DNA from 4 places in the Kocuria nitroreducens genome. Region 4 is predicted to be linked to each of the others. Evidence: riboswitches for the same ligand, from Rfam matches in the RefSeq annotation. Region 4 holds a riboswitch; each other region holds the start of a gene.
The links. Region 4 has a riboswitch for S-adenosylmethionine ahead of ACFYE1_RS16320 (O-acetylhomoserine aminocarboxypropyltransferase/cysteine synthase family protein). Riboswitches for the same ligand answer to the same signal wherever they lie in the genome.

Region 1 (7,276 bases), on a different contig from region 4:
GGAGCGGAGCTCGATCAGGGGGCAGGTGTCCATGACCACGTCCAGACCGGCCCGCTCCGCCCGGGCGGCCGCGGACTCGTCGACGACGCCCAGCTGCAGCCACACCGCCGCGGCACCCGCGGCGATGGCCTGGTCCACGACCGCGCCGACGCGGCGGGAGTTGACGAAGCAGTCCACCACGTCGATCGGCCGGGGCACCTCGGCGAGCGTGCGGTAGCCGGGCTCGCCGTGCACCGGCTCGCCCTTCGGGTTCACCGGGACGATCGTCATGCCGAGGTCGTCGCGGATCTGCCGGGCGACCGAGTGGGCCGGGCGGGCCGTGTTGCCGGTGAGTCCCACCACGGCCCACCGGCCGGGCCGGGTCATGAGGCGGTCGATGACGGCGGGGTCGTTGCGGGTCATGGCACCAGCCTGGCACGGAACCCGCACCCGCCCCCTGCCCTCTTCCGCGCGGTGGCACCGTGACGGTCACCGCACGGAAGGCGGGAGGGGTCAGGAGAAGAGCGGCAGGAGGTCCGCGTGCGCGCCCAGCTCCGCGCGCTCCTGGGCGGTCAGCTCCGCACGGCCGGTGCCCACGCGGGCGAAGTGCTCGTCGCTCCAGTGCTCGAGCGGTTCCCGCTCCCACAGGTCGGTGAGGATGCGCCGGACCTCGGCGAGCCCGTCCACGGCGGGGCCCGGGGAGCCGTCCAGGTGCTGGATCAGGTCCAGGTGGTGCACCGTGGCCTCCACCGCGAGGGTGCTCAGCAGGTCCTCGACGCGCAGCACGTGCCCTTGGGTGCGGACCGCGCCGCCGCCGCAGTGCTCCGCCGCGTGCACGAGCGCCCGGGCGGTCTCTCGGTGGAGCTCTCGCACCGGATCCCAGTCCAGGACCATGGAAGCGGCCACGCGGGTGCGGCGCCGGTCCTCGGCGGCCCCCGCGGGGTCGCCGTCCCGGTCGGTCCAGTAGGTCGCGGCGTCCCGGTCGGGGCGGGCGGTCGTGGGCGTGTGCAGGGCGACCAGCCCCCGCAGCGCGTCCATCGCGCAGTGGTGGGTGAGGTCCCGGACCGACCACCCCGTGCACCCCGTGGCGGCCCAGGAGTCGTCGTCGCCGAGCCCGTCGAGGACCGCGCCGAACGCCACGCAGGCGTCGCGCACCAGGTCCGCCCGGGCCGGGGTTCTGCGGCTCGTCATGGGTCCATGGTGGGGCACGCAGGGCTCCTGTGCCAGCGATCTGTCACGGCGACCACGGATGCGCCGGATTTGCCAGGGGACGCGCCGAGGACGTTCAATGGGCCCGTAACCATCCGGAGCGGCTGAGAGACCTGGCTCGTCGACGTCGCAGCAACCGGCACGGATCCGTCTGATCCTCCGTGCGAGGTGCTAATGCCAGGACCGATGGAGTTGATCATGAGCACTTCTCTGCGGAGCCCTGTGCCGTCCACCACCTCGAAGCGCGCCTTCTCCGTGGTGTTCGAGCACGTCGGCAAGGCGTTCCCGTCCGGCGGCGAGACGCACCACGTCCTGCGGGACGTCGACGTGACGGCCCTGCCCGGCGAGGTCCTGGCGATCCTCGGACCCTCGGGGTGCGGCAAGTCCACCCTGCTGCGTGCGGCGGCGGGACTCGACACCGCCTCGGCGGGCCGGGTGCTCATCGACGGCACCCCCGTGTCCGGGATCGACCCGCGCTGCGCGGTCGCCTTCCAGGAGCCGCGCCTGCTGCCGTGGCGCTCCGTGCGCGAGAACGTCCGCCTGGGCCTGCCCCGCGGGCTCCCCCGGGGCGAGGGGGACGCCGTCGTCGACGACCTGCTGCGCCTGGTCGGCCTCACCGCGCACGCGGGTCACCGTCCCCGCGCGATCTCCGGCGGCATGGCCCAGCGCGCGTCCCTGGCCCGGGCCCTGGCCCGCAACCCCGGGGTCCTGCTGCTCGACGAGCCCTTCGGCGCGCTCGACGCCCTGACCCGGCTGAAGATGCAGGACCTCCTGCTCACGATCCACGCCGCCCAGCCCACCACCGTCCTGCTCGTCACCCACGACGTCGACGAGGCGCTGCAGCTCGCGGACCGGATCGTGGTCCTGGGCCGGACCGGGCCCACCGCTCCCGCCTCGATCAGCACGATCCTCACCGTCCCCGGGGAGCGTCCCCGGGACCGGGCCTCCGAGGTCCTGGCGGAGCTGCGCGTGCAGCTCCTCGGCCACCTCGGCGTCGACACCCACCACTCCGCGACCCGCTGACGCGGCCCGCTCCGTCTCTCCGCCCCGGGCCGGCCCCGGCGCCCACCCGCGCCGCCCGGCACCGTCCACCTCCTCCGAAAGGCTCCGCCATGCCCCTGCCCCAGCGTTCCGTCCGCACGATCCCCGCGCTCGCCGCCGCCCTGGCCCTGGGCCTGACCGGGTGCATGGCCGGTGAGGGCTCCGGCGAGGCGCCGTCGGAGGCGGCCGGGAACGGCACCGTCCGCGTGGACTGGGCCACCTACAACCCGCTGTCCGTGGTGATCAAGGAGAAGGGCTGGCTCGAGACCGCGTTCGCCGAGGAGGGCATCGAGGTGGAGTGGGTGCAGTCCGCCGGGTCGAACAAGGCCAACGAGGCGCTGCGGGCGGAGGCGGTGGACATCGGCTCCACGGCGGGCTCCGCGGCGCTGCTGGCCCGCAGCAACGGCACCCCGATCCAGGTGATCGACCTCTACTCGCAGCCGGAGTGGTCCGCCCTGGTCACCACCGCAGGAAGCGGGATCGAGGAGGTCGCGGACCTCGAGGGCCGTACCGTGGCCGCGACCAAGGGCACCGATCCGTACTTCTTCCTGCTCCAGGCCCTCGACGAGGCCGGGGTGGACGCCGGCGACGTCACGATCCAGAACCTGCAGCACGCCGACGGCCGCGCCGCCCTGGAGAACGGCCAGGTGGACGCCTGGTCCGGGCTCGACCCGATCATGGCCGCCGCGGAGGAGAACGGCGCGGAGCTGTTCTACCGCAACGTCGACTTCAACACGTACGGCTTCCTCAACGCCCACGAGACCTTCCTCGAGGAGCAGCCCGAGGCCGCCCAGACCGTGGTGGACGTCTACGCCTACGCCCGGGAGTGGGCGCAGGAGAACACCGCGGAGACCGCGCAGCTGCTCGCCGAGGCGGCCGGGATCGAGCTGTCCGTGGCCGAGAAGGTGCTCGAGCGCACGAACCTGGACATCGACCACGTGCCCGGCGGCGAGCAGCTGGCGGTCCTCGAGAAGGTCGGGCCGATCTTCGTCGAGTCCGACGACGTGGCCGACCAGGAGCAGATCGACGAGGCGCTCGGGAGCATCGTGGAGAGCTCCTACGCAGAGAACGCCGACGCCTCCCGCGCGGCGGAGCTGGTCGGGGGCCAGGAGTGACGCAGTCGCTGCCATCTGCCGAGGACACGGAGCACATCGACGACTCACCCGCCCCCGCGGCGGCGGCTTCCCGGCGGCGGCCGCTGCTGCGCACCGGACTGGGCCTGCTGCTGCCCGCGGCGCTGCTGGTGCTGTGGCACGTCCTGTCCACCGCCGGGGTCTTCAGCGCCGTGCAGCTGCCGGCACCGCTCGCGGTGCTCGAGGCCGGGATCGGCCTCCTGTCCGGCGGGGACCTCTGGACCCACGTGGGCATCTCGACCCAGCGCGTGCTGATCGGCTTCCTGATCGGCGCCGGGCTGGGACTCGTGGCCGGGTCCTTCATCGGCCTCTCCCGGTGGGGGTCCACGCTGGTCGGCCCCACGATCGGGGCCTTCCGCGCGGTGCCGTCCCTGGCGTGGGTGCCGCTGCTGCTGCTGTGGATCGGCCTCGGCGAGGACTCCAAGGTCACGCTGGTGGCCATCGGCGCGTTCTTCCCCGTCTACACCACCGTCTCCGCCGCCCTGCAGCACGTGGACCGCAACCTCATCGAGGCGGCGCGGGCCTTCGGGATCCACGGGCTGCGCCTGCTCACCACGGTGCAGCTGCCGGCCGTCATGCCGTCGGTCATCTCGGGGCTGCGCCTCGCCCTGGCCCAGGCGTGGCTGTTCCTCGTGGCCGCCGAGCTGCTGGGGGCGTCCATGGGCCTGGGCTGGTTGCTCACCGACTCGCAGAACAACGGCCGGACCGACCGCCTGCTGCTGGCGATCGTCCTGCTCGCGGTGCTCGGCAAGGCCTCGGACGCGCTGCTGGGCGTGTTCGAGAAGTGGGCCGTCAAGAAATGGGCCTGACACGTGCGCCTGGCACAGTGGACCCGTCCGTGCGAGCACGACCTGCGCGGACAGGTCCTGGACGGACAGGACCTGCGCAGGCAGGAAAGGACCGCAGCACCGTGAGCCAGAGCTGGAGCAACCCCTCCTCCCCCACCCCGAACCCCGCGCTCGGATCCGACGAGGCCCGGATCGCGTTCTGGGTGGACCAGGCGTCCCGGCTGGACTGGGCCGAGCCGTGGAGCACCGCCCACCGGTTCGTGCGTCCCGAGCGCATCGGGACGGACGAGCAGGGCCGCCCCGCGTGGTCGGTCCCGGAGATCGCGTGGTTCGAGGGCGGGAGGCTCAACGTGGCCCACAACTGCGTGGACCGCCACGTCGAGGCCGGCCGCGGGGCCCACGTGGCCCTGTACTTCGAGGGCGAGCCCGGGGACCGGCTGGTCTACACCTACGCCGACCTGCAGCGGGAGGTCTCCCGCGCCGCCAACGCCCTGCTCGCGCTGGGCGTGGAGCAGGGCGACCGCGTGGTGATCTACCTCCCCGTCATCCCGGAGACCGTCATCATCACGCTGGCCTGCGCCCGCATCGGCGCGGTGCACTCCCTGGACTTCGGCGGGTTCTCCGCCGAGGCGCTGCGCTTCCGCGTCGAGGACACCGGCGCCAAGGTCCTGGTGACCACGGACGGACAGCACCGGCGCGGGGCCGTGGTGCCCGTGAAGGCCGTCGCCGACGAGGCCGCCGGCGGCGACAACGCGATCGAGCACGTCGTCGTCGTGCGCCGCACCTCGCGGCCGGGCCGCACGGACCTGCCGCGCGGCACCCGGGGCACGCACTCCAAGGAGGAGGACGCCGTCCCGTGGACGCGCGGACGGGACGTGTGGTGGCACGAGCTGATCGCCGAGCAGTCCGCCGTGCACGTGCCCGAGGCCTTCGACGCCGAGACGCCGCTGTTCATCATCTACACGTCGGGGACCACCGGGCGGCCCAAGGGCCTGGTGCACACCATGGGCGGCTACCTCGTCCAGGCCGCGTACACGCACGCCCTGCTCTTCGACCTGCTCCCGGACGTGCCCGACGACGAGGGGCACCTGCGCCCGGACGAGCTGGCCACGGTCAACGACCCCGCGAAGGTCGACGCCGCCGTGCACTGGTGCACCGCCGACCTCGCCTGGGTCACCGCGCACACCTACGAGATCTACGGTCCCCTGGTCAACGGCGTGTCCGAGGTGATCTACGAGGGCACCCCGAGCACCCCGCACTGGGGGCGGCACTTCGAGGTGATCGAGCGCTACGGCGTCACCACCTACTACACGGCGCCCACGCTGGTCCGCTCGCTCATGGGCGCGTTCCCGAGGGGCGTCCCGCCGCTCTACAACCTCAACTCGATCCGGCTGCTCGGCTCCGTGGGGGAGTCGATCAACCCCGAGGCCTGGCGCTGGCTGCGGGCGCAGCTGGGCCGGGACGAGGTGCCGTTCGTGGACACGTGGTGGCAGTCCGAGACCGGCGCCGCCGTGATGTCCCCCCGCCCGCACGACCCGCAGTTCGCGCCCCCGGGGACGTTCGACGACGGGGCGCCACGCACCGCGCTCAAGCCCGGTTGCGCGACCCGTGCGGTCCCCGGGATCTCGACCCGCGTGGTCGACGAGACCGGGGAGGCCGTCCCGCCCGGGGTGCAGGGCTTCGTGGTGGTGGACCGGACCGGTCCGTCGATGGCCCGCACCGTGTGGGGCGACCCGCAGCGCTACCTGTCCTCCTACTGGGAGGCCTACGCGGAGCAGGGGTGGTTCCTCGCCGGGGACGGCGCCCGCTACGACGAGGAGGGGGACATCTACATCCTCGGGCGGGTCGACGACGTCATCAACGTCTCCGGGCACCGGCTGTCCACCATCGAGATCGAGTCGGCACTCGTCACCCACCCGTGGGTGGTCGAGGCCGGCGCCGCGCCGGTGCGCGACGATCTGACCGGGCACGCCGTGCTCGCCTACGTGGTGCTGACGCCCGAGGCCGGGCGAGTCCCCGCTGACGAACTGACCGCGGTGCTGCGCGAGCACGTGGCGCACGAGATCGGGCCGATCGCCAAGCCACGGGCGGTCGTGGCGGTCCCGGACCTGCCGAAGACCCGGTCCGGGAAGATCACCCGGCGACTGCTCGCGCAGCTGTGGGAGGGAGCCCCGCTGGGCGACCGGTCCTCGCTGCAGAATGAGGAGGCGCTCGATCGCATCGCAGGTGTCCTGGCCGAACGGCAGTAGGCCCCCTCCGCAAGGACGTTGAGACTTGTGACTCCTCAGCCCGCACCGCCCCTAGGATGAATGCCGTGAACGACTCCCCCCGCCCCGCAGGCACCACCCGCTCCGTGCCGGACGGGCTGCTGCCCGCGGTGCCGAACGCCGACCTCAAGCTCGCGATGGCCGCCTCCGGCGCCCTGTTCTCGGGCTACGTGCTGGTGCACATGCTGGGCAACCTGAAGATCTACCAGGGCGAGGAGAAGTACAACGCCTACGCCGAGTTCCTCCGCACGGCCGGTGCTCCCGTGCTGCCGCGCGGCACTGTGCTCTGGGCGGCCCGCGCCGTGCTCGCCGCGGGCCTCGTCGTCCACGCGGGCGGCGCCGCGGTGCTGACCGCGCGGTCCTGGGCGGCGAACGGGACGCTGCTGCCGCGCACCGGCCGGCGCCCGCGGGGTCGCCGTCGCACCCCGTGGGCGGTGGCGAAGCGTTCGATGCGCAGCACGGGCGGCGTGCTCGGGCTGTTCACGGTCTTCCACGTCCTCGACCTGACCCTGGGCGCCCGGCCCGCCGCGGTCAGGGGCTTCGAGCACGGCAGCGCCCACGCCAACCTCGTGGCCAGCCTCTCCCGCCCGCCGGTGGCCGCCGCCTACGCCCTGTCCATGGCGGCACTGGCCGCCCACCTGGTGCACGGCATCCCGGAGATCGCCAACGACGTCGGCGTGACCGGTGACCGGCAGGCCCAGCGGCGGCTGCGGATCGCCGCGAACGCCTTCGGCGCCGCGGTGGCCGCCGGCAACACCACGATCCCGGTGGCCGTGCTGGCCCGCGCGGTCCGCTGAGCCCCGTGACCGCCCTTCCCCACCGGCGGGACGACCTTCTTCGAGACCACCTCCTTCGAGAC
Region 2 (7,678 bases), on a different contig from region 4:
AAGATCATGCCGATCTCCTGCCGGACGGGCGCCAGCTCGGTCTCGCGCCGGCCCGCCACCTCGAAGCCCTCCACGGTCAGGGAGCCGGAGGACACGGGCTCGAGCCCGTTGATCAGACGCACGAGGGTGGACTTGCCCGCTCCGGAGTAGCCGATCACCCCGAAGATCTCGCCGCGGCGGACGTCGAGGCTGACGTCGTCGACCGCCACCACCTCGCGCGCCGCGCGCCCCGCGCCGGTGCGGAAGGTCTTGGAGACGTTGCGGAAGGAGACGAGCACCTCGTCCGGGCGCCCGGGTGCGGACGGCCCGGCGGGGACCGCCGCGCTCACTGCTCCTGGTCCTTCAGCTCCTGCTGGTAGCGCTCGGTCAGCTCCTCGAGCTCCGCCTGCTCCAGCTGCAGCGGCACGGCCGTGTCCTTGGTCTCCGTCATCTCCGCGTCGAGCACGGCCTGCTCGTGGTAGAGGTCGGCGACCTGCTGGAGGGTCTCGTCGTCGGCGAGCTCCTCGGTCGTGGTGAAGAGGTTGACGTAGACGCGGGAGCCCTCGGACTCGGGGTCGTCCTGGGCGAGCGCGGACTGCGGGTCGATGTCCGCCCGCGAGAGGAAGTCGTTGTTGATGACCGAGCCGGCCACCGAGTCGAGCGAGAGCACCGTCTGCTCCGCGGAGACCGGGGTGACCCGCACCGTCGAGGCCTCGGTGTCGACGTCGAGCTCGGTGGGGATGAGGGTGTCGCCGGTCAGCTCGACAAGGCCGGCGGCCTCGAGCACGAGCAGGGCCCGGGACAGGTTCACGGCGTCGTTGGGCACCGCGATCTCGTCGCCCTCCTGGAACTGCTCCACGGAGTCGTACTGGTTGGAGTACAGGCCCAGCGGGTAGATCGAGGTCGAGCCGATCGGGGTGATGGAGCCCCCGGCCGCGTTGTTGTAGTCGGCGAGGAACGGGATGTGCTGGAACCAGGTCATCTCTACGTCGCCGGACTCGGTGGCGGGGTTCGGCTGGTTGTAGTCGGAGAAGTCGACGTACTCGACGGTGATGCCCTGCTCCTCGGCCACCCGCTGGAGGGCGTCGTGCGTCGGGTCGGTGCCCACGACGCCGATGGTGACCTTGTCGTCGGCGAGCACGCCCTCACCGGAGGACTCCCCGGCGGAGCCGCCGCAGGCGGTGAGGGTGAGGCCGAGGGCCGTGGCCAGGGCGAGGGAGGGGAGGCGCTGCGATCGCATGTGGTGCCTTTCCGTGGGTCCGGGGTGTCCGAGGTCTCCACCAGCTCCACCGGGTCCGGCGGCCACGGTCGGGGGCGCGCCGGAGGGCGCGTGCGCGGTCGGACCGTACTTGCCGCCGGCCGTCGATGGCCGGTGCCGGATGGTTCACCTGGGGCACCCCACTACGGGAGAGGGTTGCCGCCCAGCAAGCCAGGGCTTCGTGCTGGGACTCGTCATCCGCCCGACAGACTAGCACGGGCCGCGGGGGGGCGGATCCGGTCCGGTCAGCGGACGAGGACCTCGCGGGCCCGGCGGCGGGCCCAGCGCTCGGCCGCCAGCACGGCCTGGAGCTCCAGCGGGCCGTCGTCCTCGTGCTCGCCCAGCACCGCGTCGACCGTGTCCACGATGGCCGGGAACCGGATCCGGCCGTCGTGGAAGGCGTGCACCGCCTCCTCGTTGGCCGCGTTGAACACGGCGGGGAAGGTCCCGCCCCGCTCCCCCGCGGCCTTGATGAGTTCGACGGCCGGGAACGCCACCGGGTCGAGGGGCTCGAAGGTCCACTCGGTGGCGCGCGTCCAGTCGCACGGCTGCGCGGCCCCGGGCAGCCGGTGGGGCCAGGCCAGACCCAGGGCGATGGGCAGGCGCATGTCCGGGGGTGAGGCCTGGGCGAGGGTGGAGCCGTCCACGAACTGGACCATGGAGTGCACGACCGACTGGGGGTGGACCACCACGTCGATGCGCTCGAGGGGGACGTCGAAGAGCAGGTGCGCCTCGAGCACCTCGAGCGCCTTGTTCACCATGGACGCCGAGTTGGTCGTCACCATCAGACCCATGTCCCACGTGGGGTGGCGCAGCGCGTCCTGCGGCGTGACCGTCTCCAGCTCCGCCCGGGTCCGGCCGCGGAACGGGCCGCCCGAGGCCGTCAGCACGAGCCGGTCGACCTCCTCGGCGGTGCCGCCGCGCAGGGCCTGCGCCAGCGCCGAGTGCTCGGAGTCCACGGGGATCAGGGCATCGGGGTCCCCGGTGCCGGCGGCGGCGGCCTTGACGAGGGCGCCGCCGGCGATCAGCGACTCCTTGTTCGCCAGTGCGAGCTTGTGCCCGGCCCGCAGCGCCGCCAGGGTGGGGGCCAGCCCGATGGAGCCGGTGATGCCGTTGAGCACGAGGTCCGCGTCGGGGAGGGCGGCGGCCGCGGACGCCGCGTCGGGCCCGTGCACGATCTCGGGCCGGTAGTGCCCCGCCCCGGCGACCGCGGCCCGTTCCGCGATCAGGCGGGCCAGGCGGGTGGCGTCCTGGCCGGTGCCGCTCGTGGCCACGACCGCGGCGCGGGTCTCGACGGCCTGCTCGGCGAGCAGCTCGAGGTGGCGCGCTCCGGCGGCGAGGGCGACCACGGTGAACGGGTCCGCGCCCTCGCTCTCGCGGGCGGTCCGCACGACGTCGAGGGCCTGGGTGCCGATCGATCCCGTCGAGCCGAGGACGCAGATCCGGCGGGGACCGGCGGCGGCCAGCTCGGGCGTCCGGCGGGGGCGGGGCGAGGAGGCGGGGAGCGTCATGCCCCCAGTATCCCCCAGCGGACCTCTCCGGCGCCGAGCCCCCGGCGGACCTGCGGGCGCCCGCGGCGCACCGGGCCGGTGGACGGACCGAGGCCCCGTCCCCCGGGAAGGGCGGACGGGGCCTCGGCGACGGAAGGGATCGGATCAGCGCGTGGCGCGACCCTTGCGTCCGGTGACCGCTCCGTAGATGAAGAGCACGATGAGGGCTCCTACGACGGCGGTGATGATGGTGCCGATGTCGAACGCGGACTCCAGGCTGCCGATGCCGATCAGCGAGCCCAGGAAGCCCCCGAGGAGGGCCCCGACGATGCCGAGGACGATGGTGACGATAATGCCGCCGCCCTGGCTGCCCGGCATGATGAGCTTGGCGAGGGCACCCGCGATGAGGCCGAGGATGATCCAGCTGATGATTCCCATGATGGCTCCTTATCCGTCCCGGGAGGGACTTTCATTGTACGCAACCGGCCAGTATCCCTGGAATACCCTGAGGTTGCTTCTGCGCACCACACTAGTCGACGGTCAGCCACCTGTCTGTTTACTGTCGTGAATACGCGCGTGTCTCCGGCCACGGACCGGCCCGCCGGAAGCCGGGGCTTCGGGCGGGCCGGGGATCCTCCCAGGTGGGAGCGGGAATCCGTCAGTGGGCGACGGGCTTCTCCGCACCGATGCCTGTGAGGGAGCGCACCTCCATCTCGGACTGCTTGACCGGGTCCTCGAGACGGCGCTCGGTCATGGAGCCGATGAAGCCGAGGAGGAAGGAGGCCGGGATCGAGACGATGCCCGGGTTCTGCAGCGGGAACCACGCGAAGTCCGCCGTGGGGATCATCGAGGTCTCGGTACCGGACATCACCGGGGAGAAGATGATCAGGCCCACCGAGAGGAACAGGCCGCCGTACATCGACCACACGGCGCCCCGGGTGGTGAAGCGCCGCCAGTACAGGGAGTACAGGATGGTCGGCAGGTTCGCCGAGGCCGCGACCGCGAAGGCGAGCGCCACGAGGAACGCCACGTTCTGGCCCTGCGCGCCGATGCCGCCCGCGATCGACACGAGGCCGATGACCACCACCGTGGTCTTCGCGACCCGCAGCTCCTTGCGGGGATCGGAGTCGCCCTTCTTGATGACGCTGGTGTAGATGTCGTGGGCGAAGGAGGCCGAGGCCGTGATGGCCAGGCCGGCCACGACCGCGAGGATCGTGGCGAACGCCACCGCGGCGATGATGCCCATCAGCAGCGATCCGCCCAGCTCGAAGGCCAGCAGCGGCGCCGCGGAGTTCACGCCGCCCGGCGCCGCCTGGATCCGCTCGGCGCCGATGAGGGCCGCCGCGCCGAAGCCCAGGATGAGGGTGAAGAGGTAGAACAGGCCGATCAGGCCGATCGCCCAGACCACGGACGTGCGGGCCTCCTTGGCCGTGGGCACCGTGTAGAAGCGCATCAGCACGTGGGGCAGGCCCGCGGCGCCGAAGACGAGAGCCAGGCCCAGGGAGATGAAGTCCAGCTTGCTGGTCTCCGTGGCCCCGTAGCGCAGGCCCGGCTCGAGGATGGCCGGGTTGCCGGAGACGGCGACCGCGTCGCCGAGCAGCGAGGAGAAGTTGAAGCCGTAGAGCGCCAGGATCCAGACGGTCATGACCGCCACGCCGGAGACCAGGAGCACCGCCTTGATGATCTGCACGTAGGTGGTGCCCTTCATCCCGCCCACGAGGACGTAGACGATCATGAGCACGCCCACCACCACGATGACGAGCGACTGACCGGCGCGCGAGCCGATGCCCAGCAGCAGGGACACCAGCGCACCGGCGCCGGCCATCTGGGCCAGAAGGTAGAACGCGGAGACGGAGAGGGTGGAGATGGAGGCCGCGACGCGCACGGGGCGCTGGCGCAGCCGGAAGGACAGCACGTCCGCCATCGTGAACTTGCCGGTGTTGCGCAGGAGCTCGGCGATCAGCAGCAGCGCCACGAGCCAGGCCACGAGGAAGCCGATGGAGTAGAGGAACCCGTCGTAGCCCTGGATGGCGATGGCGCCGACGATGCCGAGGAAGGACGCCGCCGAGAGGTAGTCGCCCGCGATGGCCAAGCCGTTCTGGGTGCCGCTGAAGCCGCGGCCGCCGGCGTAGTAGTCGGCGGCGGTGGCCGTGGACTTCGAGGCCCGGAGGACGATGACCATCGTGACGACGACGAACGCGCCGAAGATGGAGATGTTGATCCAGGGCGTGCCGACCGTCTCCGTGGTGGTGGTCGCCATGGGCGCGAGCGCGGAGTGCAGAGGATTCATCGATCAGTTCTCCTGTCCGTGGACGCCGCCGGGGGCGCCGAGGCTGGGCTCCAGGCGCTCCCGGATGGCCGTGGCCTTCGGGTCGAGCTTGCGGTTGGCGAAGGTCACGTAGGCGCCCGTGATCGCGAAGGTCGTGACGAACTGGAGCAGACCCAGGATCACTCCCAGATTGACGTTGCCGATCACCTGGATCGCGAAGAGCTGCGGGACGTACATGGCGAGCACCACGTACAGCAGGTACCAGACCAGGAAGGCGACGGCGAGCGGGAAGACGAAGCCGCGGTGGGTCTTGCGCAGCTCCTGGAACTCGGGCGACCGCTGGGCGGCGGGGAAGTCGACGTCGGCGACGAGGTCGTCGGCGTCGATGGGTGGCTGGTTGGACATGGGCTACCTCCTCATGTGATGTGGCCCACACTAGGCCGTTGTATGCACAGGGGCAAGGTGAAACATCCAAAAGTTGCTTCTCGAGGGGCAGGACGAACATGGAACGGTGTTTCCGGACGACATCCGGTTCAGCATGTATACACAGACGCTTGCGGCGGTCCGGTTCAGCGCGAGGCCAGGAGCAGCTGGACGGCGCGGTCCAGGAAGGCGTCCACCTGCTGCTCCTCGTAGCTGCGCTCGCCCTGCGCGGGCGGGAAGACGGCCCGGCGCAGCTCGCCCGGCTCGAGGGTTGCGGTGCCCTCCAGCCGGGCGCCGAGGCGCTCGCACAGGACGTCCACGTGCGCCGCGGAGTAGCCGTGGGCCCGTGGCCGGGAAGGACGCCGGAACCGTTGGGTGCGCGGCCGGTCGAGACGGTTCCGGAGCAGCCGGGTCAGGGCGTCGAGGTGCTCCTGCCAGGCCTCCGGGCCCCGGGCGCGCAGGCAGCGCTCGCGCTCGGCCGCGGCGAGTGCGTCCTCGGCGGCGTCGAGCAGCTCGTCGACGGCCGCCGGCCGGTAGCCGCCCCGCGCGCCGGCGAAGACGGCCGCGCGCACCTGCGTGCTGAGCAGGACCCCGGGCCGGCGCTCCGGCCCGGTGACGGGCGGCGGCTCCCGCAGGGCCGAGTGCACGGCGGCCAGGAAGTCGTCCACCTGGGCGACGTCGTAGCCGCGCTCGGACCCGGGGCACCGGGGGATGCGGGTGGGGGCCGTCGGAATCCAGGGGCGTTCGGGGGGCATGGGCTGCGGGTCCTGGACGCCCGGCTCAGGCGCTCGCGGCGAACAGCTCGAAGAGCAGGTACCCGGCGGGGACGGCGAAGAGGATGGAGTCGATCCGGTCCATCACTCCCCCGTGCCCGGGCAGGAGGGTGCCCATGTCCTTGATCCCCAGCTCGCGCTTGACCATGGACTCGGAGAAGTCGCCGACGGTGGCGGCGAGCACGAGGACCGCGGCGAGCACGGCGCCCTCCCACCAGGAGTGGTCGAGCAGCAGGACGGCGCACAGGACGCCGACCACCACCGAACCGCCCAGCGAGCCGGCGAAGCCCTCCCAGGACTTCTTGGGGCTGATCCGCGGTGCCATGGGATGGCGGCCCCAGACCACTCCCACGGCGTAGCCGCACGTGTCCGAGCCGACGGCCAGCAGCATGACGGTGAGCACCTTCAAGGCGCCCGCCTCGGTGTGGTAGAGCAGCAGGGCGATGCTGAGCAGGAAGCCCACCCACACCAGGGCGAAGACGGAGCCCATGATCGACAGGATCATGCCGTCCCGGTCCCCCAGCGCCCGCCAGCCGATCACGAGCGTCAGCCCCACGATGACGGCCATCATGAGCGTCTCGCCGCCTCCGGCGAACGCGGCGAGAGGCATCAGCACGCCGGCGGCCACCGCCGGGACCCGCGGAATGACGATGCCGCGGTAGCGCAGCGACCGGCCGACCTCCCAGACTCCGATCCCGGCGGCCGTCCCGGCGAACAGGGCCAGGACGAGGGGCTGGACGAACAGCCCGACGAGCAGGGTCCCGATGAGCACCACGGCGACGCCCACGGCGGCCGGCAGGTTCCGGCCGGCGCGCGAGGGCGCGGTGTGCCGGCGCCCCGGCGGTCCCGGGGTCGGGGCGGCGGCGGCCGGGGCGGGCGCCGGACGGGCACGTGGGGAGAAGGCCCCCCCAGCGGTTCCCGGGGAAGCCTTCGTCTCCTGGTGCGGTCGCGGCTGGTCCGGCATCAGACCTGCAGCAGCTCCGCTTCCTTGTTCTTGAGCATCTCGTCGATCTGGTCGATGTGCTTCTTGGTCGCGGCGTCGAGGTCCTTCTCCGCGCGCTTGCCCTCGTCCTCGCCGATGTCGCCGTCCTTGACGGCCCTCTCGATCTGGTCCTTGGCGTGCCGGCGGATGTTGCGCACCGAGACGCGGGCCTCCTCCGCCTTGTGGCCGACGACCTTGACGTACTCCTTGCGCCGCTCCTGGGTCAGCTCCGGCATGACCACACGGATGACGTTGCCGTCGTTGGCCGGGTTCGCCCCGATGTCCGAGTTGCGCAGCGCCTTTTCGATGTCGTTGAGGGCCGAGCGGTCGTACGGCGTGATGAGCAGCGTGCGCGCCTCGGGGTTCTGGAAGGAGGCGAGCTGCTGGAGCGGGGTGGGAGTGCCGTAGTACTCGACCAGCACGCTCGAGAAGAGGGAGGGGTTGGCCCGGCCCGTGCGGACCGCGGCGAAGTCCTCCTTGGCGCCGTCGACGGCCTTGCCCATC
Region 3 (7,678 bases), on a different contig from region 4:
GCCGGCGGAAGACGGCGTGCAGCAGGTCCCCCAGGCGGGCCGGATCGGGGTCGTGGTAGGGCATGGCGTCATCCTATCCGCATTGCGGGCTACCTCATAGAGAGGTAACCTCCTTGATAGTTCCCGAGGAGGATCCCATGGCGACGACCCACCACACCAGCCGCGTCCGCACCCCGGCGCACGACGGCGGAGGCGCCCCGGCCGACGGACCGGCCGGCCTGCCCGGGGCCGGCCCCGGTGCTGGAGGCAGTGGCGGCGGCCGTCCTGCCCGCCCGGACCCCGCGGACCGGAAGCAGCTCGCCCGCCACCCCGTCAGCCCGCGCCGGATCGCGGCGCTGTTCGCCCCGCACCGGAGCACGATCGCGCTCGTCGTCGTGCTCATCACCGCGTCCTCGGTCGTCAACCTCGCCCAGCCCTTCCTGGTCCGCGGCGTCATCGACGACGCCCTGCCGAGCGGCGACACCCGTCTGCTGCTGGTGCTCTCCGCCTCGATGGTCGGGGTCGCGGCGCTGACCTCCGTGATCGGCGTGGTCCAGACCTGGATGGCCACCGCCATGGGCCAGCAGGTCATGCACGCGCTGCGCGTGCAGCTGTTCACCCACCTGCAGGCCCAGTCGCTGGGCTTCTTCACCCGGACCCGGGGCGGGGAGGTGCAGTCGCGGCTCACGCACGACATCGCCGGGATGCAGTCCGTGGTCACCAGCTCCGCCACGGGCGTGGCGTCCAACCTCACCACCGCCGTGGCCACGGCCGTGGCCATGGTGGCGCTGTCCCCGGCGATGAGCCTCGTCTCCCTGCTGGTGCTGCCGCCGGCCGTCTGGATCTCCCGCCGCGTGGCGCTGATCCGCCGGGACGTCACCGACGAGCGCCAGCGGGAGCTCGCCGCCCTCCACACCCACGTCGAGGAGGGCCTGTCCGTGTCGGGGGTCCGGCTCGCCAAGACCCTGGGCACCACCGCGCGGGACGCGGCCCGCTTCACCGAGCGCTCCGACCGGCTCGTGGGCCTGGAGCTGCGCAGCCAGCTGGCCGGGCGCTGGCGGATGGCCACCATGCAGATCGTCTTCGCCGCGATCCCCGCCGTGATCTACCTGGCCGCCGGCTTCCCGGCCACGAGCGGCGGGATGACGATCGGCACCCTGGTGGCGTTCACGGCCCTGCAGGGGGCCATCTTCCGGCCCGTGATGGGTCTGCTGAACATCGGCGTCCAGTGGGTGTCCGCGCTCGCCTTCTTCAGCAGGATCTTCGAGTACCTCGACCTCGAGCCGCAGATCGTCCCGCCCGCCGCTCCCGTCCGGCTGGACCCGGCCGGCGTGCGCGGCGAGGTCCGGTTCGAGGGCGTGCGCTACGCCTACGACGACGGGGCCGACGTCCTGCGCGACCTCGACCTGGTACTGCCGGCGGGCACCACCACGGCGGTGGTCGGGCCCACCGGCTCGGGGAAGAGCACCCTCGGCTCCCTGCTGCCACGGCTCAACGACGTCACGCACGGCCGCGTGACCGTCGACGGCGTCGACGTGCGGGACATCGATCCGGCCGACCTCGCCCGGATCGTGGGCGTCGTCTCCCAGGAGACCTACCTGGTGCACGCCACGGTGCGCGCGAACCTCCTGCTCGCCGATCCGGACGCCTCGGACGCCGAGCTGTGGCGCGCCCTGGGCGCCGCGCGCATCGCCGACACCGTCGCCGGGCTGCCGGACGGGCTGGACACCGTGGTCGGCGCCCGCGGCCACCGCTTCTCCGGCGGCGAGCAGCAGCGCCTGGCCATCGCCCGGACCGTGCTGCGCAATCCGCCCGTGCTGGTCCTCGACGAGGCCACCAGCGCACTGGACAACACCACCGAGGCACAGGTCCAGGAGGCCCTCGACCGGCTGGCCGCCGACCGCACCACCCTGACCATCGCCCACCGGCTCTCCACGGTCGAGAACGCCGACCAGGTGGTGGTGCTCGAGGCCGGCCGCATCGTCGAACGGGGCGCGCCGCGGGAGCTGCGCGAGGCCGGCGGTCCGTTCACCCTGCTGGCCGCGCGGCCCGCCCCGGTCGGCGACCACGCCGCGGCCCTCTGACCCGCGGGAGCCCGCACGACCACGGATCCTCGTGGTCGTGCGGGCTCCCGCGGGCCAGCCGGTGCGCCCGGGGTCAGCCGCGCGTGCCGTGCTGGACGATCAGCGGCCGGCCGGCGGGCTGCGCCACCCGCTCGCGCGCGGTCCGGGCCGCCGCCACGAGGTGCTCCAGCGACGCCGTCGTCTCCTCGTAGCCGCGGGTCTTCAGACCGCAGTCCGGGTTGACCCACAGGGTCCGCGCCGGGACGTGCTCGAGGGCCCGCTCGAGCAGCTGCTCGATCTCCTCCTGGGAGGGCACGCGCGGGGAGTGGATGTCCCACACGCCGGGCCCGATGCCGCGGGAGAATCCGGCGGCCTCGAGGTCCGTCAGCACCTCCATCCGGGACCGGGCCGCCTCGATGCTCGTGACGTCGGCGTCCAGGCCGTCGATCGCCCCGACCACCTCGCCGAACTCCGAGTAGCACAGGTGGGTGTGGATCTGGGTCTCGTCCCGCACGCCCGAGGTGGCCAGGCGGAACGCGTCCACCGACCAGGCGAGGTAGGCGGGCTGGTCCGCGCGGCGCAGCGGCAGGAGCTCCCGCAGCGCCGGCTCGTCCACCTGGATGATCCCGATCCCGGCGGCCTCGAGGTCCGCGACCTCGTCCCGCAGCGCGAGCGCCACCTGGTTCGCCGTCTCGCCGAGCGGCTGGTCGTCCCGCACGAAGGACCACGCGAGGATCGTCACCGGGCCCGTCAGCATGCCCTTGACCGGCCGGTCGGTGAGGGACTGGGCGTGGCCGATCCACGGCACCGTGAACGCCTCGCCGCGCAGGCCCTCGCCCTCCCGGCTGACGTCGCCCCACAGGATCGAGGGGCGGGTGCAGCGGGAGCCGTAGGACTGCACCCAGCCGTGGACGGTGGTCGCGAAGCCGTCGAGGTGCTCCGCGAAGTACTGGACCATGTCGTTGCGCTCCGCCTCGCCGTGCACCAGCACGTCCAGGCCCAGCTCCTCCTGCAGCCGCACCACCCGCTCGATCTCCTCCCGCAGGAAGGCGTCGTACTGGGCGTCGGTGAGGGCGCCGGCGCGGTGCCGGGCGCGGGCGGCACGGACCTCGCCGGTCTGCGGGAACGAGCCGATCGTGGTGGTGGGCAGTGGGGGCAGGGGCCCGGACGCCGTGAAGGACCGGCCCTCCTGCGCGGCCCGGCGGACCGCCGCGGCCGTCCGCCCGATGTCCGCGGCGGTCAGCGACCCGGCGCGCTCGCGGACGGCCGCGTCGTGGACCCCCGCCGCGTCCTGCCGGGTGCGGCGGGCCTCGGCCGCCTCGGCCAGCTGCTCCGCGACCGCCTCCGGCCCGGCGGCGAGACCGCGGGCCAGGGTGACGATCTCGCCGACCTTCTGATCGGCGAAGGCGAGCCAGCTCCGCAGCTGCGGGTCCAGCCGGGTCTCCTCGGCCACGTCGTGCGGGACGTGGAACAGGGACGTGGAGGAGGCCACGGACACCTGGGCACCCCCGCGGGCCAGCTCCGCGAGCTGGTCGAGCCGGCCGGCCAGGTCGGCCCGCCACACGTTGTGCCCGTCCACGGCGCCGGCCACGAGCACGGCGGAGTCCTCGCCCTGGAAGAACTCCAGCTCCTCGGGCGTGGGGACCCCGCCCTTGACGAGGTCGAGGTGCAGGGCCTCCACCCCGGAGCAGGCCAGCGGGTGCAGCAGCGGCCCGGGGGAGCCGTAGGAGGTGGTGACGAACAGCTGCGGGCGCCCGGCCACGGCCGTCAGGGTCGTGTAGGCGTCCCACACGGACGCGGCGAGCTGCTCGGCGGGGACGTCCTGGTCCGCCACGAGGGCCGGCTCCTCCAGCTGCACCCAGTCCGCGCCGGCCGCGCGCAGCTCCTGCAGCAGCTGCGCGTACACGGGCAGCAGCTCGGGGAGCCGCTGCAGCGGGTCAAAGCCCGCAGGGGCGTCGTCGTCGGCCTTGGCGAGGAGGAGGAAGGACACGGGGCCCACGAGGACCGGCCGGACGCTGAATCCGTGCGCGGCTGCGCGGCGGACGTCGGCCACCAGCCGGTCGGCGGTGGCGCGGAACGGGGTTCCCGGGCCGATCTCGGGCACGAGGTAGTGGTAGTTGGTGTCGAACCACTTGGTCAGCTCGAGCGGGGCGCGCCCGGCGTCGCCGCGGGCGAGCACGAAGCCCGCGTCGAGGTCGAGCCGGCCCTGGGCGTCGGCGAGGTCGGCGAAGCGGGACGGGACCGCGCCGAGGGCCACGGTGGTGTCCAGCACCTGGTCGTAGAGGGGGAACGCCGCGGGCAGGGACGAGTCCTGGGCGCCGAGGCCCAGCTCCACGAGCCGGCGGTGGGTCGCCAGCTGCAGGTCGGCGGCCGCCGACTCGAGCTCCTCGCGGGTCGAGCGCCCGGCCCAGTAGGCCTCGAGGGCCTTCTTCAGCTCGCGGCGGCGGCCGATCCGGGGGTAACCGGTGATGGTGGCGGCGGGGAACGGGACAGTGGTCATGCGGATCTCCTGAAGAAGTGTCGGTGGTCGTGCGGAACGGTGGTGCGGTGCGTGCTCAGGCGGGGAGCAGCAGGTCGTCGAGCGGGACGGGCACGTGCGGCACGCGCGGGAGGTCCACGTGCTCCAGCAGGTCGAGCACGGCCGGGTGCTCGTTGAAGGTGTAGAGGTGCAGGCCGGGGGCACCGGCGTCCAGGGCGGCCCGGGCCAGCCGTGCTGCGAAGGCCACGCCGGCGCGGTGCCGCTCGGCAGGACCGGGCGCGTCCTCCAGCGCGGCGGCCAGACCGGGGTGGGGTGCCAGACCGGCCAGCCGGCACAGCGTCCGCAGCCGCCGCGGGTCGGTGACCGGCATGATCCCCGGGACGATCGGGATGGTCACCCCCGCCGCACGCGCCGCCGCGACCAGGCGCTCGTAGCGCTGCGGGCGGAAGTAGACCTGCGTGATGGCGAAGTCCGCCCCGGAGCGCTGCTTGGCCAGCAGCACCTCGACGTCGTGCCGGAACGAGGGCGACTCCGCGTGCCGGGTCGGATAGGCTGCCACGCCCACAGCGAGCCGGCCGGCCGCCAGAGCCGCGGTGTGGCGCTGCTCGACCTCGCGCACCAGCTCCACGAGCTCGCCGGCGTGCCGGAGCTCGCCCGGCTCCGCCCCCGGGTCCAGGTCCCCGCGCAGGGCCAGGACGCCCCGGACCCCGCGGCGGACCAGCGCGGCCACGGTCTGCTCCAGCTCGGCCCGGGTGCTGCCGACGCACGTCAGGTGCGCCAGGGGCCGCAGGCTCGTGCGGGCCAGGAGGTGGTCGAGCAGGGCGAGCGAGCCGTCCCGGCGCCGCTCGTCACCGTTGTACGTCACCGAGACGTGGTCGGGACAGGTCGGCTCGAGCGCCTCGATGGTCTGCAGCAGCGTGTCGGCGCTCGCCGCGCTGCGCGGTGGATAGAGCTCGTAGGACAGGGACGGCGGCGCCGGCCGGGCGGTCGGGCGTGGGGTCACGTTCTTCCTCCAAGGGTCACCCCGAGGGAGGGCAGCAGCCGTTCCTCGGGGTGGACCCGGGAGGCTGCGACAGCTCCATCGGTCCTGGCGGGAGCACCGTTCCGCGGACCCCGTGGCGGGGGCGCGGATGGTTGCTGCGGCGTCGACGAGCCAGGTCTCTCGGCCGCTCTGGATAGATGCAGGACCCATTCCAGCGGCTGTCCCGCCGTGCTGCCAAGTGCGGGCGCCCAGAAGACGCCGGTGCGCCGACTGTGACGACCGCGGCGTCACAGGACGCAACACGGACGCACGGTGACGCACGGGCGGCGGCCCGCGGTCCCGCGCCCCGCGCCCGCTCGTCATAATGGACGAGCCCGCCCCCCGACCGCAGGAACGAGTGCCCATGCTCTCCACCCCCCGCATCGTCGCCGTCGTGCCCTGCCACAACGAGGAGACGGCGGTCGCCCGGGTCGTGACCGACCTGCTCGCCGCGGTGCCCGGCATCGAGGTGCACGTCTACGACAACTGCTCGACCGACGGCACCGCCGAGGCCGCACGGCGTGCGGGGGCGCACGTGCGGCGCGAGGAGGAGAAGGGCAAGGGCAATGTGGTCCGGCGCGCATTCGCGGACCTCGACGCCGACGTCTACGTGCTCATCGACGGCGACGACACCTACGACGTGGCCGACGTCCCCGCCCTCATCGAGACGCTGCTGGCCGGGCCCTACGACCACGTGGTGGGCGTGCGCCGACAGGTCACCGGCACCGCCTACCGGTCGGGGCACGAGTCCGGCAACAGGTTCTTCAACGCGCTCGTCACCTTCGCCTTCCGCCGGAAGGTCTCCGACATGTTCAGCGGCTACCGGGTCTTCTCGCGCCGCTTCGTCAAGTCCTTCCCCGGCCTCTCCCGGGGCTTCGAGATCGAGACGGAGCTGACCGTGCACGCCGTCAACGCGCGGATGCCGCAGACCGAGGTCGCCGTCGGCTTCCGCGACCGGGCGGAGGGGAGCGAGAGCAAGCTGCGGACCTACCACGACGGCTTCCGCATCCTGGGCGTCTTCGGGCAGCTGCTCTTCCACGAGCGCCCGTTCCTCGTCACCGGCGCCGTCTCGCTGACGCTGTTCCTGCTGAGTCTGGTCCTCGGCCTCCCCGTGGTCGCGGAGTTCGCGAGCACCGGCCTCGTCCCCCGCTTCCCGACGGCCTTCCTGGCCGCCTCCCTGGTGATCCTGGCCGGGGTGTTCCTGCTCATGGGCGTGCTGCTGAGCGGCCAGGCCAAGATCCGCCGGGAGACCTCCCGGCTGTTCTACCTGCGGCAGCCGGCTCCGCCGTGGAGCGGTGGGGACGGACCGGACGGGGCCGGACCCCGCGACGCGGAGCACCGGCGGCAGCTCCCGTGAGCGCGGGACGGGAGGGGCTGCGGTCGCGACTGGCCCCCCTGCTGCCCTGGGCCCAGGGCCTCGGGATGCTCCTGGTCCTGCAGTTCGCCCTGTTCGGGCTGCTGACGGCGGCCCAGGCGGTGCCGGACCGGCCCATCGTCGAGAACCTGCTGGCGGCGGTCGAGGACGGCACCTACGGCCCCCACGGGACGATCGACCGGATGGGCGGCCCCGCGGACACCTTCACCGAGTGCGTCGTGGCGGGCACGGGCCTGGGGGCGTCCCCGGAGGAGTCCGCGTTCAGCCGGGCGGTCCGGATGCCCCGGCTCGCCACCTGCGGCGGCGGCCCGGAGCAGCTGCGGGCCCTCTCCGAGGGGGCCGTGCTCACCGACAACGACTACTACAAGTACTGGGCCGGCTACACCGTGCTCACCCGCCCCGTGCTGGCGCTGACCGGTCTCGAGGGCCTCCGGATCGTCTCGGGCACCCTGATGGTGCTCGCCCTGGGCGGGGCGTTCCTCGCCGTCCGCGCCCGGACCTCCACCGCCGTGGCCCTGGCCCTGACCCTGCCCTACCTGGCAGGGACCAACCTGCTGTCCACGCCCTCGACCTCCTTCAGCCAGTCGATCTCCATCGCCTTCATCTTCCTCTCGGTGGTCCTCGCCGCGCTCGGGGCGGGGCGCTCGCCCCGGACGGCGCACGCGGGGGTGGCGCTGGGGGCGGCGCTGTTCTGCTTCGTCGACCTCCTCACGACCCCCGCCGTGCCGTGGGCGATGTCCGCGTTCGTGGTCGGCGCGGCG
Region 4 (7,678 bases):
GGCCCTGCGCGCCTACGCCTCGATGGTCACCTCCGCGGACAAGGGCGCCGTGCGGGCGATCTGACCCGGCCCCTCCGTTCCGCGAGGTCGCGGTGGACGGCGACCGGCTGCCGCGTGCTCGTGCTGGTGCTCGGCATCGGTGGAGCCACGCTGGACCTGGACCTGGACCTGGACCTGGCCCGGTCCCTGGCCGACCTGTCCATGGCGGTCATGGCCACCATCGACCCGGTGGTTCTGGTGCTGCTCGCCGGCGTGGCCGTCCGGGTGCTCATGAACGACGAGGCCCAGCGCAGGCAGGGCGCCGAGCCGGTCTTCCACAGCGGCGACGTCCCGGGCCGGTCCGGGACCGGGGCCTGGGACGGCACCGACGGGGTGACCACCCGGGCCTGCTGGGAGGACCGGGTGGCCGAGCGCGCCCGCTGATCCCGTCCGGCGCGGGTGCCCCGCGTGGTGCCGTCCGCGCCGGACGCTCTACAGTGGCACCATGGAATCTCGTACCCAGATGACCGCCGCGGAGCTCCGGCAGCTCCAGGCCCCCCTCAAGGACCGTTACCGGGCCGAGCCCGGGGCGGCCTGCACGCCCCTGCACTCCCACGGCGACTTCCGGGACCCCGGACTGACCTGCACTGTCGACACCTGGGCGGGTCCCGTGCGGGGCGGTCCGCACTCCGCCACCGGCGGTGACGGCAGCGATGCCTGCTCCGGGGACATGCTCCTCGACGCGCTCCTGGCCTGCGCCGGGGTGACCCTGCGCAGCGTCGCCACCGCCATGGGCGTGGAGGTGCGCTCGGCCGAGCTGACCGCGGACGGGATGTTCGACGCCCGCGGCACCCTGGGCGTCGACCGGGCCGTGCCCGTCGGGGTCCAGGACGTCGTCGTGACCGCCCGCGTGGACGCGGACCTCGACGACACCGCCCTGGATCGCCTCGCGCGGGCCACGGAGCGGTACTGCGTGGTCAGCCAGAGCCTGAAGGCCGAGGTGCGGTTCGTCCTCGAGCGCGTGTAGCGACCTGCCCAGCGGGACGGGGCGGCCCCGGATGCCTCAAGCTTCCGGGGCCGTCGCCGTTCAGGCCAGGGCCTGCCGCTTCGCCGAGATGACCCCGGTGTTGAACCCGGCCAGGTGGAGGCCGCCGTGGAAGCGGGCGTGCTCGATCTTCACACAGTGGTCCATGACCACGCCGAGCCCGCCCTCCTCGGCGATCCTGGCCGCCTCCTCGTGCCAGGAGCCCAGCTGCAGCCACAGGGTCCTCGCCCCGACGGCCACGGCGTCGCGGGCCACGCCGGGGAGGTCGTCGTGGCGCCGGAACGCGTCGACGAGGTCGGGGGTCTCCGGCAGGTCGGCGAGGGACGGGTAGACGGGCCGGCCCATGATCTCCCGCAGCACCGGGTTGACGAAGTACACCCGGTACGGCGAGGAGGACAGCAGGTACGTCGAGACGAAGTAGGACGCGCGAGAGGGCTTGTCGGACGCGCCCACGATGGCGATCGACTCGGTGCCGTGCAGGATGGCCAGCCGCTCGGGCGCGCTCGGTCCCGTCCAGGTGCGGGTCTCGGCGGTCATCGGAGTGCTCCTTCGACGGTCGGGGCGGACTCCCGGGCCAGCCCGGTGGCCGCGGAAAGGGCCTGGTCCAGGTCCCAGAGGATGTCCTCGACGTCCTCGAGGCCCACCGACAGGCGGATGAGGTCCTCCCGCACGCCCGCCTGGAGCAGCTGCTCGGCCGAGAGCTGCTGGTGGGTGGTCGAGGCCGGGTGCAGGACGAGGGTGCGGGCGTCGCCGATGTTGGCGAGGTGGCTGGCCAGCTGCAGGTTCTCGATGAACCGGGCGCCCACCTCCCGTCCGCCGAGCCGGTCCGTGGGGGAGACCCCGAACGCGAAGACGGCCCCCGGGCCGAGGGGCAGGTATCTCCGCGCCCGGTCGTGGTGGGGGTGGCTCGGCAGACCGGCGTAGTTGACGTAGGACACGCGCCGGTCCTCCTCCAGCCACCGCGCGACGGCCTGCGCGTTGGCCAGGTGCGCGTCCATCCGCTGCGGCAGCGTCTCCACGCCCTGGAGCAGGTTCCACGCGGACTGGGGCGCCAGGGCGGGGCCGATGTCCCGTAGCTGCTCGGTGCGCAGCCGGGTCAGGAACCCGTACTCCCCGAAGTTCCCCCACCAGGTGACGTCGTTGTACGTCGGCACCGGCTCCGTCATCGACGGGAAGTTGCCGTTCGCCCAGTCGAAACGGCCGGACTCGACGACGACGCCGCCCAGCGTGGTGCCGTGGCCGCCCAGGAACTTGGTGGCGGAGTGGATGACGATGTCGGCCCCGTGCTCAATGGGACGGATCAGGTACGGCGGGGTCATGGTCGAGTCGACGACCAGCGGCACACCGGCCTCGTGCGCGACCGCGGCGAGGCCCTCCAGGTCGGCGATCCCCCCGGACGGGTTGGCCACGACCTCCGTGTAGACGGCCTTGGTGCCCGGGCGCACCGCGGCCCGGTAGTCGGCGGGGTCGGTGCCGGGCACGAACGTGGTCTCGATCCCGAACCGGCGGAGGGTGACGTCCAGCTGGGTGACCGTCCCCCCGTAGAGCTGGGCGGAGGCCACGATGTGGTCCCCGGCCTGGGCGAGCGCGGCGAACACGAGGAACTCGGCAGACATGCCGGAGGCGGTGGCCACGGCGCCGATGCCGCCTTCGAGGGACGCGATGCGCTCCTCGAACGCCGCGACCGTCGGGTTGCCGATGCGGGAGTAGATGTTGCCGTACTTCTGCAGGGCGAACAGGTTGGCGGCGTCGTCGGCGTCCTTGAAGACGAACGAGCTGGTCTGGTAGATCGGGACCGCCCGGGCGCCGTGCTCGGCGTCGGGGGTGCCCCCGGCGTGCAGGGCGCGGGTGCGGAACCCGAACTGGTGGTCGGCCATGGGAAGGACTCCTCGTGCAGGTGGTGCCGCTGATCGGTCCCGGACGGAGAGGTGCCCCCGGTGGACGGCCCGGGAGTGCGCTGCTCCATCGGTCCTGGCGGTAGCACCGTGCGGTCCGCGACGTCGACCACGGTTGCTGCGGCGTCGTCGATCCAGGTCTCTCGGCCGCTCGGGATGGCTGCCCTCCATTGTGGTCGTCCGGAGTGTTTCGCGCCAACCGGGCCGTCACGCTCCGCCGATCTGACACGGACGGGTTCCCTGGCCTATTGTGGGAACGCATTCAGCACGATCACGAGACCCGGCGCGAAGCTCTGGCTGGCCGGGCGGCAACCCTCTCCCGTAGCGGGGTGCCCCAGATGAGGATCGGGCCGCAGGGCACACCGCCTGCGGCAAGTACGGCGCCCTCCGCGCCGGATCTGCGCAGCACCCCTGAACGGGGTGCCGGGCCACGGGGCAGATCAGCTCAGGAAAGGCGCACCCCGCCCGATGACCCCGCACGGCCCTGCCACTCTCTGGACACCCCCGGACTCCGCCTTCAGGGACTCCGCCATGAGCCGCTTCGCACTCGCCCACGGGTTCGACCCCCGTCGCTACGACGAGCTGCACGGCTGGTCGGTGACCCGGCGGGAGGAGTTCTGGAACGCGCTGTGGGACTTCACGGGCGTGCTCGGGGACAAGGGCGACGTCGTGGAGCAGGCGCCGCCGGCCGACGGCGGCGATCTCGAGCTGCTGCCCTCCCTGCGGCACGGACGCATGTTCGGGACCAGGTACTTCCCCGCCGGGCGGCTCAACGTGGCCGAGAACCTGCTGCGGGGCGAGCCCCACCGGCTCGCGGTGCTCGCCGCGGACGAGACGGGAACCCACACGCGGCTCACCGTGGGGGAGCTGCGTGGACGGGTCGCAGCCGTCCAGGCGGGGCTGCGGGCGGCAGGGGTCGGTGAGGGCGACGTCGTCGCCGGCATCCTCCCCAACACCGTCGAGAACCTCACCACGATGATCGCCACCCTGTCCCTGGGGGCCGCCTGGGCCGGCTGCTCCCCGGACTTCGGGGTGGCCGGCCTGGTCGACCGGATCGGGCAGGTGGGCCCGTCGGTGGTGGTCGCCGCGCAGGGCTACGCCTACAACGGCCGCGACTTCGACGTGCGGGACAGGGCGGAGGAGGTCGTCGCCCGCCTGGCGACCACGCCCGATCTCGTCCTGGTCGGCTCGCCCCGGTGGGAGGACGAGTTCACGGACGAGACCTCGCCCCTCACGCTCGAGCGCTTCCCGTTCGACGCGCCCGGCCTGATCATGTTCACCTCGGGCACCACGGGGCTGCCCAAGGCCATCGTGCACAGCGCCGGTGGCGTCCTGCTCCAGCACCTCAAGGAGCACGTCCTGCACGGGGACGTCCGTCCCGGCGACGTGCACTCCTGGTTCACGTCCACCGCCTGGATGATGTACGCGTGGGTCGTGTCCGTCCTGGCGGCCGAGGCGGCCGTGCTGCTCATCGACGGCCACCCCTCGCCCCGCCTCCCCGACGGCACCGCCGACCACGGACACCTGTGGCGGATGGCGGACGAGGCCGGGCTCACCCACTTCGGCACGAGCCCCCGGTACCTGACCGCTCTCATGGACTCCGGGTACGCGCCCCGGGAGCACCACGACCTGAGCGCCCTGCGATCGGTCCTCTCGGCCGGGGCGCCCGTCTCCCCGGAGCAGTACGACTGGCTGTACGCCGAGGTGAAGCAGGACATGGTCTTCGCCTCGATCTGCGGCGGGACGGAGATCCACGGCTGCTTCCAGCTCGGCTCCCCCCTCCACCCGGTGCGCCGGGGCGAGATCACCTGCATCGCCCTCGGGCACGCCGTCAGCGTGCTGGACGAGCGGGGAGCGCCGGTGGTCGGGGAGAAGGGCGAGCTCGTGTGCACCGAGCCCTTCCCGTCGATGCCGCTGACCTTCCTCGGGGAGGGGGGACTGCAGCGCTACCACCACACCTACTTCGCCGAGCGCCCGGACGTGTGGACCCACGGCGACCTCGCCGAGATCACCACGCGCCGCTCCGTCGTCGTCCACGGCCGCTCGGACACGACGCTCAAGCCCAACGGCGTGCGGATCGGCACCGCGGAGATCTACCGGGTGGTCGACCGGCGCCCCGAGGTCGCCGAGTCCCTCGTCTTCGGGCACACCGCCCGCACCGACGAGGAGGTCGTCCTCTGCCTCGTGATGGCCGACGGGCACGAGCTGACCCCCGGCTTCGCCGCGGAGCTGAGGGCGGACATCCGCACCCAGGCCTCGCCCCGGCACGTCCCCGCCCACGTCTTCTCCGTCGCCGAGGTCCCCTACACCCTCAACGGCAAGAAGGTCGAAGGCGCGGCACGCACCGCCGCCGGCGGCGGGGCCGTGAAGAACGAGGCGTCGCTGGCCAACCCCGGCTCCCTCGACGCGTACAGGAAGCTGTTCGCATGAGTCGCGGCCAGGGAACGGCGCGCGGCGCGATCGTCGGCGTGGGCGAGCTCCGGCCGGTCCGCCGGACGGAGGACGCCACGACCATGGGCCTGCTGGCCCGGGCCGCGAAGCTCGCCGTCGAGGACGCCGGGATCGGCAAGGGCGAGATCGACGGGCTGCTGATGGGCCCCCAGGTCGGCGAGACCCCGCAGCACGTCCCGGCGATGCTCTCCGAGTACCTCGGCCTGCAGCCCCGGATGGCGAACGTGGTGGACCTCGGCGGGGCCACCGGACCGGGCATGCTCTGGCGGGCGGCGGCGGCGATCGACGCGGGCATGGCCGACGTCGTGCTGTGCCTGGTCGGCAACCACCGCAATCCGGTGCCGCCCCGCTCGCCCAACCGCAATCCGATCCGCGAGTTCGACGTCCCGTTCGGGGCCTCCGGCGCCAACACCTCCTACGCCCTGCTGAAGACCGCCCACATGGACCGGTACGGGACCACCGACGCCGACTTCGCGCGGATCGCCGCCGTCTCCCGGGCCCACGCCGAGCACAACCCGAACGCGATCTTCTCGGGCAGGCCGGCCACGGTGCAGGACGTCCTCGACTCGCCCTTCATCGCCGAGCCGCTGCACCTGCTGGAGATCGTGATGCCGGTGGCGGGGGCCACCGCGGCCGTCGTCGTCAGTCCCGAGCGGGCCGCGGCGATGGACCTGCCCCATGCTCCCGTGCACCTGCTCGGCGCGGGCGAGAAGCTGACCCACCGGGCCATGAGCCAGTCGCCCTCCCTCACGACCGGGCCGCTCAAGCCGTCCACGGCCCAGGCCTGCGCACAGGCGGGGATCTCCCCGGCGGACCTCGACGTCCTGTCGATCTACGACTGCTACACCGTGCTGGCCGCCATCACCCTCGAGGACGCGGGGGTGTGCGGGCCCGGGGAGTTCGCGCAGTGGATGCAGGGCAGGGACCTCTCGCACACCGGTCCGGTGTCCTACAACCCCCACGGCGGCCAGCTGGGGTGCGGCCAGGCCGATCTCGCCGGCGGCATGAGCCATGCCATCGAGGCCGTCCACCAGCTGCGCGGCACCGCCCACGGGCGCCAGGCCGCCGACCCGCACCTCGCCCTCGTCACGGGCAACGGGGCGACCATGAGCGAGGCCGTCGCCCTGGTCCTCGGCTCCCAGGAGGCCGCACGATGACTCTGTCCCGCGAGAAGCAGGTGCTGACCGCCGCGCGGCTGTCCGCCCTCGCCGTGCCCCCGCCCGTCCCGACGGGGGAGACGCGACACTTCTGGGACGCCTGCGCCCGGGGTCGCTTCGAGCTCCAGCACTGCGCCGGGTGCGAGCGCTGGGTGTTCTACCCGCGCGCGCAGTGCCCGCACTGCTGGAGCCAGGACCTGCGCTGGCGGGAAGCCTCGGGGAAGGCCACCGTCCGCAGCTTCACCGTGGTGCACAAGCCCGGGCACCCGGGCTGGGCCGACGCCGCACCGTACGTCGTGGCGGTCCTGGTCCTCGCCGAAGGACCCACGATGCTGACCACCCTCCGCGACGTCGCCCCGGCGGACGTCGCCGTCGGCATGCCCGTCCGGATCTCCTTCACGCCCGTCGGGGAGTACACCCTGCCCACCGCGGTTCCGGCGGGAGAACCCCGATGAGCCCCGGCGCCTACCTGCTCGACGGGATCCGCGTCCCCTTCGGGCGCACCGGGCAGGCCCTCGCGGACCGGAGCGCGACCGAGCTCGGGGCCCTGCCGATCGCGGAGCTGCTGCGCCGCCACCCGGATCTCGCGCTCGACGCCGCGCTGCTGGGCGTCGTCGTGCAGGCCGGGCTCGGCCAGAACCCCGCGCGGACGGCGGCGCTGGCCGGCGGCGTGGATCCGGAGGTGCCCGCACTGACCCTCAACAGCGTCTGCCTGGCCTCCCTGGAGGCGGTGTGCGACGCCGCACGGCGGATCGCCGTGGGGGAGGGCGCCGCCTATCTCGTGGGCGGGTTCGACTCGATGTCCACCGGCGGACGGCTCGGCGGGGACGTCGACGCCGTCCTCCAGGACGGGCTGCTGGACGCCGCCTCCGGCCGGTCGATGGGGGTCGTCTCGGACCGGGTCAACGCCGAGCTCGGCATCAGCCGCGAGGACCAGGACGCCTGGGCCCACGGCTCCCACGCCCGGGCCCTGGCCGCGCGGGACTTCCTGCGCGGCGAGACCGTGCCCGTGCCGCTGCCGGCGGGCACCGTGCACACCGACGACCAGGGTGTGCGGGCGCAGTCGTCGATCGAGGCCCTCGCCGGCCTGCGTCCGGCGTTCACCCCGGACGGGACCATCACCGCGGGCAACGCCTCCCAGACGGCCGACG

Region 1: it holds a riboswitch for S-adenosylmethionine, as region 4 does, so the genes downstream of both, ACFYE1_RS15165 (ABC transporter ATP-binding protein) here and ACFYE1_RS16320 (O-acetylhomoserine aminocarboxypropyltransferase/cysteine synthase family protein) in region 4, are expected to answer to the same signal.
Region 2: it holds a riboswitch for S-adenosylmethionine, as region 4 does, so the genes downstream of both, ACFYE1_RS03600 (MetQ/NlpA family ABC transporter substrate-binding protein) here and ACFYE1_RS16320 (O-acetylhomoserine aminocarboxypropyltransferase/cysteine synthase family protein) in region 4, are expected to answer to the same signal.
Region 3: it holds a riboswitch for S-adenosylmethionine, as region 4 does, so the genes downstream of both, ACFYE1_RS07800 (methylenetetrahydrofolate reductase) here and ACFYE1_RS16320 (O-acetylhomoserine aminocarboxypropyltransferase/cysteine synthase family protein) in region 4, are expected to answer to the same signal.

Annotation. Positions count from the first base shown of each region.
Region 1 covers NZ_JBHZTC010000025.1:912-8,187, reverse strand. Annotated here, with positions in the region: gene ACFYE1_RS15175 (CoA-binding protein) at 1-402, opposite strand, end outside; gene ACFYE1_RS15170 (maleylpyruvate isomerase N-terminal domain-containing protein) at 493-1,170, opposite strand; SAM riboswitch class I at 1,277-1,381, shown strand; gene ACFYE1_RS15165 (ABC transporter ATP-binding protein) at 1,387-2,211, shown strand; gene ACFYE1_RS15160 (aliphatic sulfonate ABC transporter substrate-binding protein) at 2,301-3,344, shown strand; gene ACFYE1_RS15155 (ABC transporter permease) at 3,428-4,171, shown strand; gene ACFYE1_RS15150 (AMP-binding protein) at 4,273-6,399, shown strand; gene ACFYE1_RS15145 (succinate dehydrogenase) at 6,456-7,214, shown strand.
Region 2 covers NZ_JBHZTC010000004.1:66,955-74,632, forward strand. Annotated here, with positions in the region: gene ACFYE1_RS03595 (methionine ABC transporter ATP-binding protein) at 1-329, opposite strand, end outside; gene ACFYE1_RS03600 (MetQ/NlpA family ABC transporter substrate-binding protein) at 326-1,219, opposite strand; SAM riboswitch class IV at 1,320-1,436, opposite strand; gene dxr (1-deoxy-D-xylulose-5-phosphate reductoisomerase) at 1,483-2,748, opposite strand; gene ACFYE1_RS03610 (GlsB/YeaQ/YmgE family stress response membrane protein) at 2,893-3,165, opposite strand; gene ACFYE1_RS03615 (solute symporter family protein) at 3,386-5,017, opposite strand; gene ACFYE1_RS03620 (DUF485 domain-containing protein) at 5,021-5,401, opposite strand; gene ACFYE1_RS03625 (DivIVA domain-containing protein) at 5,566-6,174, opposite strand; gene ACFYE1_RS03630 (phosphatidate cytidylyltransferase) at 6,200-7,156, opposite strand; gene frr (ribosome recycling factor) at 7,156-7,678, opposite strand, start outside.
Region 3 covers NZ_JBHZTC010000009.1:43,102-50,779, reverse strand. Annotated here, with positions in the region: gene ACFYE1_RS07815 (MarR family winged helix-turn-helix transcriptional regulator) at 1-64, opposite strand, end outside; gene ACFYE1_RS07810 (ABC transporter ATP-binding protein) at 138-2,063, shown strand; gene metE (5-methyltetrahydropteroyltriglutamate--homocysteine S-methyltransferase) at 2,137-4,542, opposite strand; gene ACFYE1_RS07800 (methylenetetrahydrofolate reductase) at 4,598-5,524, opposite strand; SAM riboswitch class I at 5,597-5,703, opposite strand; gene ACFYE1_RS07795 (glycosyltransferase) at 5,907-6,899, shown strand; gene ACFYE1_RS07790 (hypothetical protein) at 6,896-7,678, shown strand, end outside.
Region 4 covers NZ_JBHZTC010000032.1:11,930-19,607, forward strand. Annotated here, with positions in the region: gene ilvD (dihydroxy-acid dehydratase) at 1-64, shown strand, start outside; gene ACFYE1_RS16305 (hypothetical protein) at 115-423, shown strand; gene ACFYE1_RS16310 (OsmC family protein) at 485-1,006, shown strand; gene ACFYE1_RS16315 (CoA-binding protein) at 1,067-1,561, opposite strand; gene ACFYE1_RS16320 (O-acetylhomoserine aminocarboxypropyltransferase/cysteine synthase family protein) at 1,558-2,901, opposite strand; SAM riboswitch class I at 2,984-3,082, opposite strand; SAM riboswitch class IV at 3,189-3,303, shown strand; gene ACFYE1_RS16325 (acetoacetate--CoA ligase) at 3,388-5,349, shown strand; gene ACFYE1_RS16330 (thiolase family protein) at 5,346-6,527, shown strand; gene ACFYE1_RS16335 (Zn-ribbon domain-containing OB-fold protein) at 6,524-6,982, shown strand; gene ACFYE1_RS16340 (thiolase family protein) at 6,979-7,678, shown strand, end outside.